One region of the Glutamicibacter soli genome, then DNA from elsewhere that is predicted to be linked to it. Evidence: riboswitches for the same ligand, from Rfam matches in the RefSeq annotation. Region 1 holds a riboswitch; the other holds the start of a gene.
What was found. A riboswitch is a leader RNA that binds a small molecule or an ion and turns the genes downstream of it on or off. The one in region 1 is predicted to bind thiamine pyrophosphate.
Positions count from the first base shown of each region.

Region 2: another riboswitch for thiamine pyrophosphate. It lies ahead of ACTX90_RS13430 (ECF transporter S component); the one in region 1 lies ahead of thiO (glycine oxidase ThiO).

Region 1 covers NZ_CM125969.1:2,484,169-2,491,322, forward strand. The annotation lists gene typA (translational GTPase TypA) at 1-1,328, opposite strand, end outside; gene ACTX90_RS11700 (GNAT family N-acetyltransferase) at 1,483-2,019, opposite strand; gene ACTX90_RS11705 (ThiF family adenylyltransferase) at 2,056-3,216, opposite strand; gene ACTX90_RS11710 (thiazole synthase) at 3,213-4,067, opposite strand; gene thiS (sulfur carrier protein ThiS) at 4,072-4,314, opposite strand; gene thiO (glycine oxidase ThiO) at 4,311-5,507, opposite strand; TPP riboswitch at 5,495-5,599, opposite strand; gene ACTX90_RS11725 (hypothetical protein) at 5,828-6,124, shown strand; gene ACTX90_RS11730 (OsmC family protein) at 6,325-6,756, opposite strand; gene ACTX90_RS11735 (GNAT family protein) at 6,761-7,154, opposite strand, start outside.
Region 2 covers NZ_CM125969.1:2,824,206-2,831,359, reverse strand. The annotation lists gene ACTX90_RS13455 (Na+/H+ antiporter subunit D) at 1-534, shown strand, start outside; gene ACTX90_RS13450 (Na+/H+ antiporter subunit E) at 548-1,180, shown strand; gene ACTX90_RS13445 (MrpF/PhaF family protein) at 1,177-1,443, shown strand; gene mnhG (monovalent cation/H(+) antiporter subunit G) at 1,443-1,850, shown strand; gene ACTX90_RS13435 (DUF4235 domain-containing protein) at 1,916-2,167, opposite strand; TPP riboswitch at 2,242-2,360, shown strand; gene ACTX90_RS13430 (ECF transporter S component) at 2,425-3,045, shown strand; gene ACTX90_RS13425 (ATP-binding cassette domain-containing protein) at 3,042-5,366, shown strand; gene ACTX90_RS13420 (aminodeoxychorismate lyase) at 5,373-6,248, opposite strand; gene cls (cardiolipin synthase) at 6,440-7,154, shown strand, end outside.

The sequences.
Region 1 (7,154 bases):
GCGCCCAGGTACTCTTCCGGCACGTCGATGGTCATGTGCTCCATCGGCTCGTGGACCTTGCCGTCGATCATCTTGGTGACAACCTGCGGCTTGCCCACGGTCAGCTCGAAGCCTTCGCGGCGCATCTGCTCCACGAGGATGGCCAGGGCCAGTTCGCCACGGCCCTGGACTTCCCAGGCATCCGGACGCTCGGTCGGCAGGATGTTCAGCGATACGTTGCCGATCAGTTCCTTGTCGAGGCGGTCCTTGACCTGGCGAGCTGTGACCTTGGCGCCCTTGACCTTGCCGGCCAGCGGCGAGGTGTTGATACCGATGGTCATGGAGATTGCCGGCGGGTCGACGGTGATCAGCGGCAGCGGCTTCGGGTTCTCCAGATCGGTGAGGGTCTCGCCGATCATGATGTCCTCAATGCCGGCGACTGCGACGATCTCGCCCGGGCCGGCCGATTCGGCTGGAACGCGGGTCAGGCCCTTGGTGGCCAGCAGCTCGGTGATCTTGACCTGCTTCTGGGTGCCGTCCTGGCGGGCCCAGGCAACCTGCTGGCCCTTGCGCAGGGTGCCGTTGAAGATGCGCAGCAGTGCCAGGCGGCCGAGGAACGGCGAGGCGTCCAGGTTGGTCACGTGGGCCTGCAGCACTTCGCCCTCGGTGTAGGTCGGGGCAGGAACGTGCTTGATGATGGTCTCGAACAATGGCTCGAGGTCCTCGTTGTCCGGCAGCGAGCCGTCGGCTGGCTGGTTCATCGAGGCGTAGCCGGCCTTGCCCGAGGCGAAGACGACTGGGACGTTCAAGATGGCGTCCAGGTCCAGGTCAGGTGCTTCGTCGGCCAGATCGGAGGCCAGGCCCAGCAGCAGGTCCATGGAGTCGGAGATGACGCCGTCGATGCGGGCATCCGGGCGGTCGGTCTTGTTGACCACGATGATCACCGGAAGGTTCGCGGCCAGGGCCTTGCGCAGCACGAAGCGGGTCTGCGGCAGCGGGCCCTCGGAAGCGTCAACCAGCAGCACCACGCCGTCAACCATGGACAGGCCGCGCTCGACCTCGCCGCCGAAGTCGGCGTGGCCCGGGGTGTCGATGATGTTCATGGTCATCTGCTTGCCGTTGGCGGCCGGGCCGCTGTAGAACACGGTGGTGTTCTTGGCAAGGATGGTGATGCCCTTTTCGCGCTCCAGCTCGCCCGAGTCCATCACGCGGTCTTCGGTTTCACCGTGGCTGTCGAAAGCGCCGGTCTGCTGAAGCATTGCGTTGACCATGGTGGTCTTGCCGTGGTCGACGTGCGCAACGATTGCTACGTTGCGCAGTTCTTCGCGGCTCGTGATGTTATCTGACATGCGTGAAGGCTCACTTCTGCTCGAGTTAAGGGTCAATGGAGTCGGGGCCAAAGTCGACCCAGCTATTTATTCTACGCTCTCATGGCAAGCCAACCGGGGAGGTGTGTCAAAACATACAGAAAAAAGCACGCAACATCCGGGTGAACCCGCGGGTTCAGGCGATCGGCACCCAGAATCGCAGGTGGGCGGTTCCGTCCCCGTCAACGACTTGAGGGCGTTGCGCGTCGGGAACTCCCCCGCAGCGCAGGATGGTGGCGCGCGATCCGACGTTGCCGGCGGCGCAGGTGATCAGCGCCCTCTGGACCCCGGCAGCGCTCAGCTCGTCCAGACCGAAACGGCACAGCGCCCCGGCGACTCCCTGCCGGCGCGCCTCGGGCAGCACCCCGTAGCCGAGGTGCCCGCCCAGATGCTGCAGGGAGGAGTTCAATGCGTAGCGCACCGACACCCGTCCCAGGAACCAGCCGTCCTGGTCCACCGCGACGAACAGGGCCGAGCGGACCCAGCCCTCGGGAACGTGCTCCCCGCGCCGCCCGGCATTCATCCGGTACACGTAGTCCGCCCAGTTCCCCTTCTCCGTCCAGGAGGGCAGGAATTCAAAGTCGTCGGCCAGCAGCGCGTGGTGCGCGTCGATGGCCTGCTGCTCGTCGGCGTCGGTGAGTTCGCGAAACGCCAGTTCGCCCAATACGTCCATGGATCCAGTATCCCAGCCGGCCGCTGGCCCGCGTCGTCAATAGGCCAGCGCCTCGCCGCGCACCTGCTGGTACCACTCCAGGGTGCCGCCGGACAGGTTCAGCACCTGCGCCCCGGCCGGCTGCGGGCCCAGCGCCTGGGCGGCGCGCAGCGAACGGGCCCCGCTCTTGCAGGCGAGCACCACGTGGGTGGCGCCCTGGGCGGGGATCGCGTCCCAGCCGCGGGAGAGCACCTGATCCAGCGGCACGTGCACGCTGCCGGTGATGGCGGCGATCTGCCGTTCCCAGTCCTCGCGCACGTCGATGACCAGCACCCGGCCCGGCGCCGCTTGGCTGCCTCGCAGGGTTTCCAGCTCCGCCGCGCCCAACTGGCCAACGGCCGGGGCCAGGGCGCAGGATTCCTGCGCGTAGTTCCCCAGCTTGCGCACCCGGGCACGCTGCGGGTCGCGTTCGAAGGACAGGGTGCGCACCCCGGCGCTCAGCGCGTCGTAGAGCCAGAGCTTGCCGGAGAGGGTTTCACCGGTTCCGGTGATCAGCTTCAGCGCCTCGACGGCCATGATCGAGCCGACCACCCCGCACAGCGCGCCGAACACGCCGCCCTCGGCGCAGCTGGGTACCGAGTCCGCGTCCGGGATCTCCGGGAACAGGTCGCGCAGCATCGGCCCGGTGCGCGGGTCGAACACCGAGACCTGGCCGGAGAACTGGAACAGCGTGCCCCACACCAGCGGGGTTCCGGTCAGCTCGGCGGCGTCGTTTGACAGGTAGCGGGTGGCGAAGTTGTCGCTGCCGTCGATCACCAGGTCGTAGCCGGCGAACAGCTCCAGCGCGTTGTCCGGGGTCAGCCGCTGCCCCAGGGGAACCACCTGGACCTGGTCGTTCAGCTGCGCCGCCAGCCGGGGCACCGAGTCGACCTTGCGCGCCCCGACGTCCGACTGGCGGTGCATGATCTGGCGCTGCAGGTTGGACAGCTCCACGGTGTCGTCGTCCATGACCGCCAGCGTGCCCACCCCGGCGGCGATCAGGTAGCTGGAGATCGGGCTGCCCAGTCCCCCGGCGCCGATGACCAGCACGCGCGCGGCGGCGATGCGGCGCTGGCCTTCCTCCCCGACCCCGGGCAGGGTCAGGTGCCGGGAATAGCGGGCCAGCTGGGCAGGGTCCAGCGCGGTGCGCGGTGCGACCAGCGGTGCGCGGCCGCTCACGAGAAGTCCCCGATCAGCGCCTGCATCATTCCCTCGCCCGGGGAGGAGGCCAGCGCGGTGTCGCGCACCGGGATGCGCCCCGCCAGCCGGGCGGCGCGTCCGGCGCGCACGGCGTCGCGCATCGCGGCGGCCATCAGCGGGGCGTTGTGGGCGCGGGTCACGGCGCTGGCCAGCAGCACCGCGTCGCAGCCCAGCTCCATCGCCTTCGCGGCGTCGGAAGCGGTACCCACCCCGGCATCCAGGATCACCGGGACGGTGGCGCGGGAGACGATGGTGGCGATGTTGTGCGGGTTCAGGATGCCCAGCCCGGAGCCGATGGGCGCCCCGGCCGGCATGACCGCCGCGACCCCGGCGTCCTGCAGCCGGGCGGCCAGCGCAGGGTCGTCGTTGGTGTAGGCGAAGACCTCGAAGCCGTCGGCGACCAGCTGCTCGGCGGCGGCGAACAGCTCCAGCGGGTCGGGCAGCAGGGTGTGCTCGTCGGCGATCACCTCCAGCTTCACCCAGTTCGTTTCCAGCGCCTCGCGCGCCAGGTGGGCGGTGAGGATCGCGTCGCGGGCGGTGAAGCAGCCAGCGGTATTCGGCAGCGCGGCGATGCCGTGGCGCTGCAGCAGCTCGTACACGCTGGCCGAGCCGCCGGCCGAGTAGTGCCGGATGGACACCGTGGTCAATTCGGTGCCGGAGAGCGCGAGCGCCTGCTCCAGGGTGCTCAGCGAGGTGGCCCCGCCGGTGCCCAGGATCAGCCGGGAGCCGAAGCTGCGCCCTGCCACCTCGAAGGCGTCGTTGACGGCATCCAGCTCGGTGAGGTCCGCGGCGGCGGTGGTTTCAGTGGTGTTCTGCGTGCTGCGCTGCATTGGTTCAGCCTCCCTGGGCGGCGGTGACGAGTTCGACGGTGTGGCCGGCGGCCAATTCCCGCTGCGCCCAAGCGCTGCGCGGGACCACCGCGCCGTTCACGGCGACGGCCAGGCCCAGCTTGGTGCCGTCGGCGGCCTGGCCCTGTTCGTCAAGTTCGCGGCCCAAGTGCGAAGAGACCAGATCGCGCAGGGTGGAACCCTGCTGGATCGTGGTGGGGGTTGAGTTCAGCGTGATGTCGATGGTCATGGGTGCAGCTCCATTCGGGTCGGTGCAAGTCGTGAAGGATCGGTTCGGGACGGTTCAGCTCGGGAAAGTCCTGCCGGGTCCGGCGCACTCCCGCCGCTGAAGCGCGCGGGGTCCACGGCCCGGGCGTGCTCTGCGTGCGGCGGCTGGCTCAGGACCAGGTCCGCGGTCAGCGAGGAGCCGAAGGGGGTGAGCAGCACCCCGTGGCGGGAATAGCCGGTGGAGAGCACCATTCCGTCATCCAGCCGCCCTATCAGCGGCCGGTCGTCGGGGGTGCCGGGCCTGGCGCGGGCGATGACCTCGTTCAGCGAGCAGTCGACGATCCCGGGCACCAGGCGGCGGGCGTTGTCCAGCAGCTTGTGCATCTGCCCGATGTTGACCGCCTCGTTGCCGTCCTCGCGGCTGCTGGCGCCCAGCACCAGCGAGCCGTCCGCGCGCGGCACCAGGTAGACCGGGTCGCGGCGCACGATCCCGCGCACCGTGTGCGTGAGCAGCCGCGGGCCCGCAGGGCCCTGCAGCCGGAAGATGTCCCCGTAGACCGGGCGCAGCGGAAGTTCCGGTGTCCCGGCCACGGTGCCCAGGCCCGCGGCGAGCACCACCTGGTCCGCCTCGATGATCCGGCCGCTGCCGGTACGCACCGCGTGGGTGGTCCCGGCACGCTGCAGCAGCTCGACGGCCGGTTCGCGGACCAGCTGGGCGTCCAGGTGCCCGGCCAGGATCGCCACCACGGAGCGCGGGTCGATCTGGTGGTCCCCGGCGCAGCGCACCGCGCCGGCGATGTTGCTGGCCAGCGCCGGTTCCAGCCGGCGGGCGGCGCTGGGCAGCAGGGTCTGTGCGCTGAAGCCCAGGGAGGCCTGCAGCTGCACCAGTTCGTGCAGGGCATCGCGGTCGGCCGGTTCGGCGGCGACCACCAGGGTTGCGTTCTGCAGGTAGTCCGGGCGCCGGCCGGTGGCCTGCTCGATGCGCTGCACGAAGTCCGGGTAGGCCTGGTTGGAGGCGCCGAGCAGCTCGTGCAGGATTCCGTGGCCCCAGGTGGTTTCGGCGGCTGGGGCGAGCATGCCGGCCGCGGCGCGGCTGGCCCCCTGCCCGGGATCCGGGTCGATGACGGTGACCTCGCAGCCGCGCGAACGCAGTTCGAAGGCGGTGGACAGGCCGATGATCCCGGCCCCGATGATGGCAACGTGCAACGACGGCACTTCCTTCCTACGGCGGCATGACCCGCATCAGGTGTAGCGGTCGGCTCGGTGCCCTCTCAGCCTGGTCGGTTCAGGCTCCCGCGGAGTTGAAGCGATTATAGGCATGAGCTGCACCACAAATGCCAACTCTGCGCCGCGGGCGCGTCATCTTCGCGCGCGGCGCAGCCGGTCCGGGAGTCCCGGGCGCGCCTCGTTCCAAGGTGCCGGATGGGTAAATCCTCAAAGATCCATGAGTTCGTTTGCCCGCGCCCCGGCTCGTACGGAAGCGTTGCGTGAAGTTGCCCGGAACCGGGCGGCACCGCAACCGGAAGGAGAATACAGTGCTGACACTGACCGATCAGGCCGATGCGATCGTGACCTCGCTGGTCACCAACCAGACGGAGGACAACGAGGCGGGGCTCCGCATCCAGCCCGCCGACGAGACCGAAAGCCAGCAGACCGCGCGTTTCGCCGTGCGGGTCGTCGACGGCCCGCAGCCGGCGGACCAGGTGATCCAGGGCGAGGGCAGTCCCGTCTTCCTCGACGAGCTGGTCACCGACGCCCTGGATGACAAGGTGCTCGACGCGAACGTGGATGCCGAGGGAACCATCACCTTCCAGGTCCTGGCCCAGCGTTAGGCTTCCGCCGTCCGCGCTCGGGGCACGCTCCCCTGCGCGGCGGCGCACGCGCAACTGCCCGGGCAGCGCTCGTGCGGATTCGGTCTTCCCGAATCCGCCCCACGAGCCGCTGCACCGGGCAGTTGCATGTTGACTATGTTGTGATGCGGCGTTGTGATGCGCCGGCTCCCTGCCGGCTTCCCGCCGCGGCCGGAGGTTCGCTAGTCAGCGATCTCGCTGGTGACCTTGGCCCCCAGCTCGACGGTGCGCGAGACCGTGCAGTACTTGTCGTGGGAGAGCTTCACGATGCGCTCGACCATGCCGGCGGCCTTGCGGCCCTCGTCGGTGTCCGGGAACTTCAGGTCGAAGGACATCTTGATGTCCTCCATGCGTCCGGCGCCCTCCTCGCTCAGCTTGTAGCCGCTGGCGGCCACCTCGAACTTCTCCGGCTCGCTGCGGCGCGTGGTGGCCACGTCGACGTCGATGGCCGAGCAGCCGGCGATGGCCGCCAGCAGCAGCTCCACCGGGGTCAGCAGCCCTTCGCCCTGGCCGAATTCCAGGCTGGCACCGGTTTCGCCGCTGGTCGCCCGGTACCTTTTGGACTCTACTCGTTCGACTTTGACTTCACGCAGTTCACGGGTGTTTTCGCTCATGGATCTATCGTGACACGTCCGGGGCCGAAAGCCGGACATGGCGCAGCTGGATCCGGGCCAGCTGGTCGGTGTGCTCGGCTTCCTTTTCGATCTGGAACCCGTGGTCGAGAAAAAACGAGAGGGTGCTCGCGTTCTGCCCATTGATCAGGATGCAGGCCGCCGGGCACAGCGCGAGGATGTCATTCAGCAGCGCGCTGCCCACGCCGTGGTGGCGGTCGTGGTGGCGTACCCACAAGAGCTCGATCTGTGTTTCGCTCCAGGCGGCGAAGCCGATGATCTCCTTGCCCAGCTGGGCGATCCGCACCGAGACGCGCTGGGAGTAGACCGCTTCAAGAGCGTTGGCAACGGCGTCCACGTCGGCGGCCGAGAGGAAGTCGCGTCCTCCCTCCACCGAGTTG
Region 2 (7,154 bases), 340 kb from region 1:
GCGAACGTGACCCGGCTGGGCTCGCTGGCCAAGCTGTCCCCGGCGCTGTCGCTGCTGTTCTTCATCCCGGCCATCAATTTGGGCGGCATCCCGCCGTTCTCCGGCTTCCTGGGCAAGTTCGGGCTGCTGCATGCGGCCGCGCAGGATGCAGACGCGTTGACCTGGGCGGTCATCGCCGCCGGCCTGCTGACCAGCCTGCTGACCCTGCTGGCGATCATCCGCGTGTGGGCCCGCATGTTCTGGCGCCGCGCGGCGGACGCCGAGATCCCCAACCCGGACCTGGTGGACGAGGCGGCGAAGGTCGCGGACCAGACCGCCGCCGGCGGCGCCCAGGCGCCGCACCTGGGCCTGAAGCTGGCCCGCGAACTCGAATCCGAGACGCTGCCCTGGGGCATGCGCTACGCCACCGGCTCGCTGGTGGTGGCGGGCATCGCGCTGACGGTGTTCGCCGGGCCGATCTTCGAGTTCTGCCAGCGAGTGGCGGCGCAGCTGATCGCCCACGAACCGTACATCAACGCCATCCTGAGTTACTGAGCGGAGGGACAACATGCCGAATAAGAACCTGGCCCCGCGCGACCAGCGCATCGACGACGCGCTGGACACCGCCGGCGTCCGCCACCGCGCCACGCTCAAGCAGGAGTGGCCGCTGCTGCTCCTGCTGGTTTTCGTCTGGGGAGCGCTCTGGCAGGACTTCTCCCCGGGCAACCTGATCTTTGGCGCCGTCATCGCGCTGGTCATCGTGAACCTGTTCCCGCTGCCGCCGGTGGTGCTCTCCGGGCGGCTGAACCTCTGGTACTGCGTCAAGCTGTTCGGATGGTTCCTGGGCCAGGTCGTCGCCGCCAGCGTGCACGTCGCCTGGCTGGCGGTGGTGCGCGGGAAGAAGACGCGCAGCTCGGTGATCGCGGTGCCGCTGCGCACCGACTCGGACCTGATCGTGATGACCGTGGGCCATGTGCTGACGCTGATTCCCGGGTCCTTCGTGCTCGACGTGGACCGCAGCTCCTCGACCCTGTATCTGCACTACATCGACGTCGACTCGGCCCAGGAGGTCGCGAAGGCGCGGGAGAACATCCGCGACATCGAACGCCGCCTGATCATGGCCATCGGCAGCCAGGACGAGTACGAAGCCATCAAGAACGAATGCAGCCCCCGCGTGAGAAGGACAAAGGAGAAGCCATGATCGAAGTTGTCGTCTGGATCTGCGGCAGCCTGCTCGGGCTGGGCGCCATCGCCTGCCTGGTCCGTGTGGCGAAAGGCCCCTCGATCCTCGACCGGGTGCTGGCCCTGGATGTCATGCTGCTGATCATCTCCGCGGCCCTGTGCCTGGAGATGGCGTTGAACAGGCATACCGACTACGTGCTGTTCGTGGTCGCCGCCTGCACCATCGGGTTCATCGGCTCGGTGACCGTCTCGCGCTATGTCTCGGATCAGAGGAACGCGTAATGGACCTTTTCCTCGACATCCTCGTCGCCGTGCTGCTGATTCTGGGCTGCCTGATGTCCCTGATTGCCGGCATCGGCCTGCTGACCTTTCCCGACATGCTCACCCGCATGCATGCGGCCACCAAACCCCAGGTGCTGGGCTTCCTGCTGATCTTCGCCGGACTGGCCATCCACCTGCGCAGCTGGACCGTCATCCCGGTCCTCGTCCTTGCCTGGGCGATGCAGCTGCTGACCGCCCCGGTGTCTGCGCACATGATCGGCCGCGCCGGCTACCGCACCAAGCACGCGGCCAAGGAGACCCTGTACTCCGACGAGCTGCGCCAGGTCGTGGAGAAGGTGACCTCCGCCCCGCACACCGGGACCGTGCCGGAAATTGATCCGCAGGAGACCGGGCCGGACGCGAAATAACTTCAACCAACAGCAGCGGGCCATTCCCTGAGCAGGCAATGCCCCGCTGCTGTTGCGCTGGAGTGCTACTTGGTGAACTTGGCGATGGCCTTGGTGGTGCCGCGATCAGCCAGCACTTGGATGACCGCTGCGACCACGGCGGAGAACACGGCGAAGCCCAGCGCCTGGCGCATGGAAGCCTCGGCGGCTTCCTCGCTGCCCTTGCGCGGGGCGGTGTTGCCGGTGAAACCCTTCCAGACCTGATCGACCAGCTTGCTGCCGAGGAAGCCCGCACCCAGGGAAATGCCGGTTGCGATGAGCTTTTGTACTGCGTTCATGTGGACCTCACGTTCAACGTTGTGACTTATCGTTCCGTTGCCAGCTTACCTGCGGTATGGTGGGTGGGCAGTAATTATTCCGACAGGGGAGCGTCAAGCCGTTCGCGGCGAAAGGCGCTGAGAGTGCGATAGATCGCAGACCCTCGAACCTGCTCCGGTTAGTACCGGCGAAGGAAGTCGAGCATCTCGGATGCGGACCGGCGCTGGACAGCGCCCCGATTCCGTTCATCCCCCCTCCTGATCAAGGAGGACACCTCATGAGCACAACCCGCACGACGCAGCGCAGCACCTGGCGCGTAGTCGATATCGTCATCGCCTCGGTCATCGCCGTCGCTTCCGGCGTGGTCTTCTGGGCCTGGTCCGCGAGCTACGGCCTGTTCTCGCTGGCCTTCACCGCCTTCCCACCCGGCACTGCCCTGCTTACCGGCCTGTGGCTGTTCCCGGCGGTGCTCGGCGCGCTGATCATCCGCAAGCCCGGCGCCGCACTGTTCTGCGAGGTGCTGGCCGCCGTGGTCGAGGCGCTGCTGGGCACGCACTGGGGCATGCCGGTGCTGATTTCCGGCCTGGTCCAGGGGCTGGGCGCCGAGCTGGTGTTCGCGCTGTTCCGCTACCGCCGCTGGAACCTGCCGGTGGCGTTGCTTGCAGGCCTGGGCTCGGGCCTGTTTGCCGGCCTCAGCGAAGCCTACGTCGTGGGCAGCGTGGCCGAATACACCGAGTCCATGAAGCTGTTCCACGTGGGAGCCACCGCCGTGTCTGGCCTGGTGGTCGCCGGCCTGCTGTCCTGGTGGATTACCCGGGCGCTGGCCCGCACCGGCGCGCTGAGCAACCTCGCCAGCCGCCGCGCGCACCTGGAACCGGCGCTTGCGGTGCGCAAATGAGCGCCGCCGCCATCGGGCGTACGGCCCCGCTGACCCGGCAGGGTGTGGAGATCAGCGCGCGCGGCTTCACCTGGCAGCATGCCGAGCGCGACCGCCCGGCCATCGCCGGACTTGACGTGCAGATCCCTGCAGGTCAGAAGGTGCTCCTGCTGGGCCCGTCGGGGGCCGGCAAATCCACCTTCTTGCATGCGCTGGCCGGCGTGCTCGAAGTCGACCAGGACGCCGGTCCCACCGGCGAGCTGCTGGTCGGCGGGCAGGATGCGTTCGCGCGCAGCTTCCCGGTGGGCCTGATGCAGCAGGATCCGGAAACCCAGGTGGTGCAGAGCCGGGTGGGTGACGACGTCGCCTTCGGCGCCGAGAACCTGGGTGTCGACCCGCAGGAGATCCGCGAGCGGATCCCGCAGGCGCTTGACGCCGTGGGGCTCGGCGCACTGGGCTACGAACATCGCACGCAGGAACTGTCCGGCGGGCAGAAGCAGCGCCTGGCCCTGGCCGGGATCCTGGCCATGCGCCCCGGGCTGATGCTGCTTGACGAGCCGACCGCGAATATCGACCCGGGCAGCATCCCGCCGTTGCGCGATGCAGTGATCGGCGCCGTGGAGTCCACCGGGGCGACGCTGATCGTGGTGGAGCACCGGCTGGAGGCGTGGGCCCGGCAGGTGGATCGGGTGCTGGTGCTGGCCCCCGGCGGGGGGATCGCCCACGACCTGCACCCCGAGGCGCTGGCCGGGGACGCGGCGGTGCGCGCCGAATTGGCGCAGGCAGGGGTCTGGATTCCGGGCTATGTTCCGCAGACCTCACCGGCGCCGAGGGCCGGCGGCGCCCCGATGCTGCACGCCGAGGAGCTGGTTTGCGCGCGGGGCGAGCATGCTGTGCGCACCGCCCCGGCCAGCTTCGAGGTCACCGGCGGCAGGGCCCTGGTGATCCGCGGGGAGAACGGGGCAGGGAAGTCCACGCTGGCACTGACCCTGGGCGGGCTGCTGCAACCTGTGTCAGGCCAGTTCGCCGCCAGCCCCCAGCTGGCCGACGGGTTGCCGCCCTCGCCGTTCAGCTGGAAGGCCGGAGCGCTGGTCGCCCGCATCGGCTCGGTGTTCCAGGAACCCGAGCACCAGTTCGTCACCCAGTCCGTGCGCGAGGAGCTGGCTTTCGCGCCGCTGCGCGCCAGGCACGGCGCGGCCGAGGAGCAGAAGTACGATCCGCGGCAGGTCGAGGCCCGGGTGCAGGAGTTGCTGGAGCGGCTTGGCCTGCAGGACTTGGCCGAAGCCAACCCGTTCACGCTTTCCGGAGGGGAGAAGCGCCGGTTGTCGGTGGCCACAGTGCTGGCCGCCTCGCCGGACGTGGTGATCCTTGACGAGCCGACCTTCGGGCAGGACGCGAACACCTGGCGCGAGCTGGCGCAACTGCTCATCGAGGAACTCGCCGAATCCACCGCGATCATCGCGGTGACCCATGACGAGCATTTCGCCGCGGCGCTGGGGGCCGACGAGCTGGTGCTGGCGCCGGCCGAGGTGGCCGCCGCGAGGACCTCGTCGGGGCCGATGCTGGACGCCCCAGTGGGGGACAGCTGGCTGGCGAAGATCAATCCGCTGGCCAAGTTCGGCGCGATCGCCGGGGCCACTTTGCCGCTGATCAGCACGGTGGACTGGGTTTCGGCGGCGGTGGTCATCGCGGCCACGCTGCTGATGCTGCCGCTGGCGGGGCTGGGCATCGGCGGGTTCTTCCGCCGCGGCTGGCCGCTGCTGGCGGCCGGCGTCCTGGCGGCCTGGGGCATCGCCCTGGTGGGCCAGGATTCGGGACGGGTGCTGCTGGATCTGGGGATCTTCGACATCACCGAGGGCTCGGTGGCCGGAGGCGTCGCCACGGGGCTGCGCGCATTGGCCATGGCGGTGCCGATGGTGCTGCTGCTGTCCACCACGAACCCCAGCGACCTGGGCGGCGCGCTGTCCCAGCAGCTGAAGGTGCCGCACCGTTTTGTGCTCGGTGCCTTGGCGGGCATGCGCCTGCTGGGCTTGATGGTGGAGGAATTCACCACGCTGACCCTGGCGCGGCGGGCCCGCGGCATCGGCAACCTGGGCACCGTGCGCCAGCGCGTGGGTGCGAAGCTCGGCCAGCTACTGGCGCTGCTGGTGCAGGCGATCCGCCGGGCCGGGCGCCTGGCCACGACCATGGAGGCCAAGGGCTTCGGCACCGGGCAGCGCACCTGGATCCGCACCGCCACCTTCACCCGGCGCGACGGTGCGGTGCTGGCCGCCGGCGTCCTGCTGGGCGCCGCGGCCATCGCGGCCGCCATCTGGGCCGGGACCTACAACCTGATCTGGTAGCCGGGGCTAGCGGATCGAATCGGCCAGGGCGGACAGCTGTTCGTGCAGCTCGGCGTCCATCCGGATCGGCTTGGCATCCAGGGTGCGCACCGGGGTGAGCAGGCGGACCGAGGACACCAGCCACACGCCGTCGGCCTGGTACAGGTCCTCCGGGCGCAGCGGGCCGTAGCCCAGCTCCCAGCCGTCCTGCTGCGCGGCGTCGAAGATGGCGCTCTGGGTGGTGCCGGGCAGGATACCGGTTTCCAGCATCGGGGTCAGCAGGCGGCGGGTTTCTCCGTCGCGTTGGGCCAGCAGCACGGTGGCGGTGGGTGCTTCGAGCACCACGCCGTCGGCGGAGGTGAAGATGACCTCGTGGGCGCCGTGCTTGCGGGCGTAGCGCAGCGCCGCCATGTTCACCGCGTAGGACAGGGTCTTGGCGCCCATCAGCAGCCACGGTGCGCGTTCGGCGAGCTTCGAATCGTAGCCGCGGTCCAGGAAGAGCACATCCACGCCGGTTTCGCGCTGCTCCATGCCCACGCGCGGGGCGGGGGTGACGGTCACCCAGCACACGGCCGGGTCCTGGTCCAGTTCGCCGCGCATGGCCACCAGCTTGACTACTGCTTCCTCGGCGCCGCCGGTGGCGTCGAAGTCGGCGACAGCGGTGTCGACCGCTGCACGCCAGCTGCGCTCGTCCGGGACCGGCAGGTCGGAGGCCTCGGCGGAGACCGCCAGGCGAGCCAAGTGTGCCTCGATCTTGCGGACTGCCTGCTGGGTGTACAGCATCGACTCGAAGACCCCGTCGCCGCGGTTCACGCCCTGCAAGGTGACCGGGAGCTGGGGCGCGTTGATGTCGGCAAGGCGTCCGGCGGGATAGGCCGGATCGAGGAATACAAGAGAACTCATTCTCCAAGGTTATCGAATTTCCCGCCAAGTCCGCGCGCGAAGCCCCTGCGGAGGCTCTTCTTGGACTGCATTCCGAGAAGAGGCAGGGGATTCGATAGGCTAGGCAAAGATGTTTTTCCCGCTTCTCTAACTGCGGGATGCGGCGCACACGCCGCAGACGCCCACGGGCGCTGACGTGAGGGGGTGCCGCGATGTGGCCGAGTAACGAAGTGATGCTGCAGATCGGCGGCGTCGTGTGGAGCATCCTTGTCGCGGCCGAACTGGTGGTGCGCTACTTCATGATCGGCATCGTCCCCGGAAACCGGCGCCCCACCACGGCCATGGCCTGGCTGCTGGCCATCTTCTTCCTCCCGGTGGTCGGCCTGGTCGCCTACTGGCTGTTCGCCAACCCGAGGCTCTCGCGCCGCCGGCTGGAGAAGCAGAAGCGGGCGCACGACGAAATCATGCGCGGCACGGCCCACATGCAGCTGCCCGAGGAATTCCACTCCACGGAGGAATGGGTCGAATCGGCGGTCATCCTCAACCGCAACCTCGGCGCCATGCCGCTGGAAGGCGGGAACACCGTGCAGGTGCTCTCCGACTACCGCGGCTCGCTGGAAGCCATGCGCGAGGAGATCGACAAGGCCAAGCGCTACGTGCACATCCAGTTCTACATCATGGGCGACGACCCGGACTACGTGGATCCGGTGCTGGATTCCCTGGAAGCGGCCGTGCAGCGCGGGGTCAATGTGCGCCTGCTCTTCGACCATCTGGGCACGCTGCGCGTGAAAGGCTACCGCAACTTCAAGAAGCGCCTGAAAAGCTCCGGCATCATCTGGCGCCCGATGCTGCCCATCGACCTGATCGGCCGGCGCTGGCGCCGCCCGGACCTGCGCAACCACCGCAAGATCCTGGTGGTCGACGGCG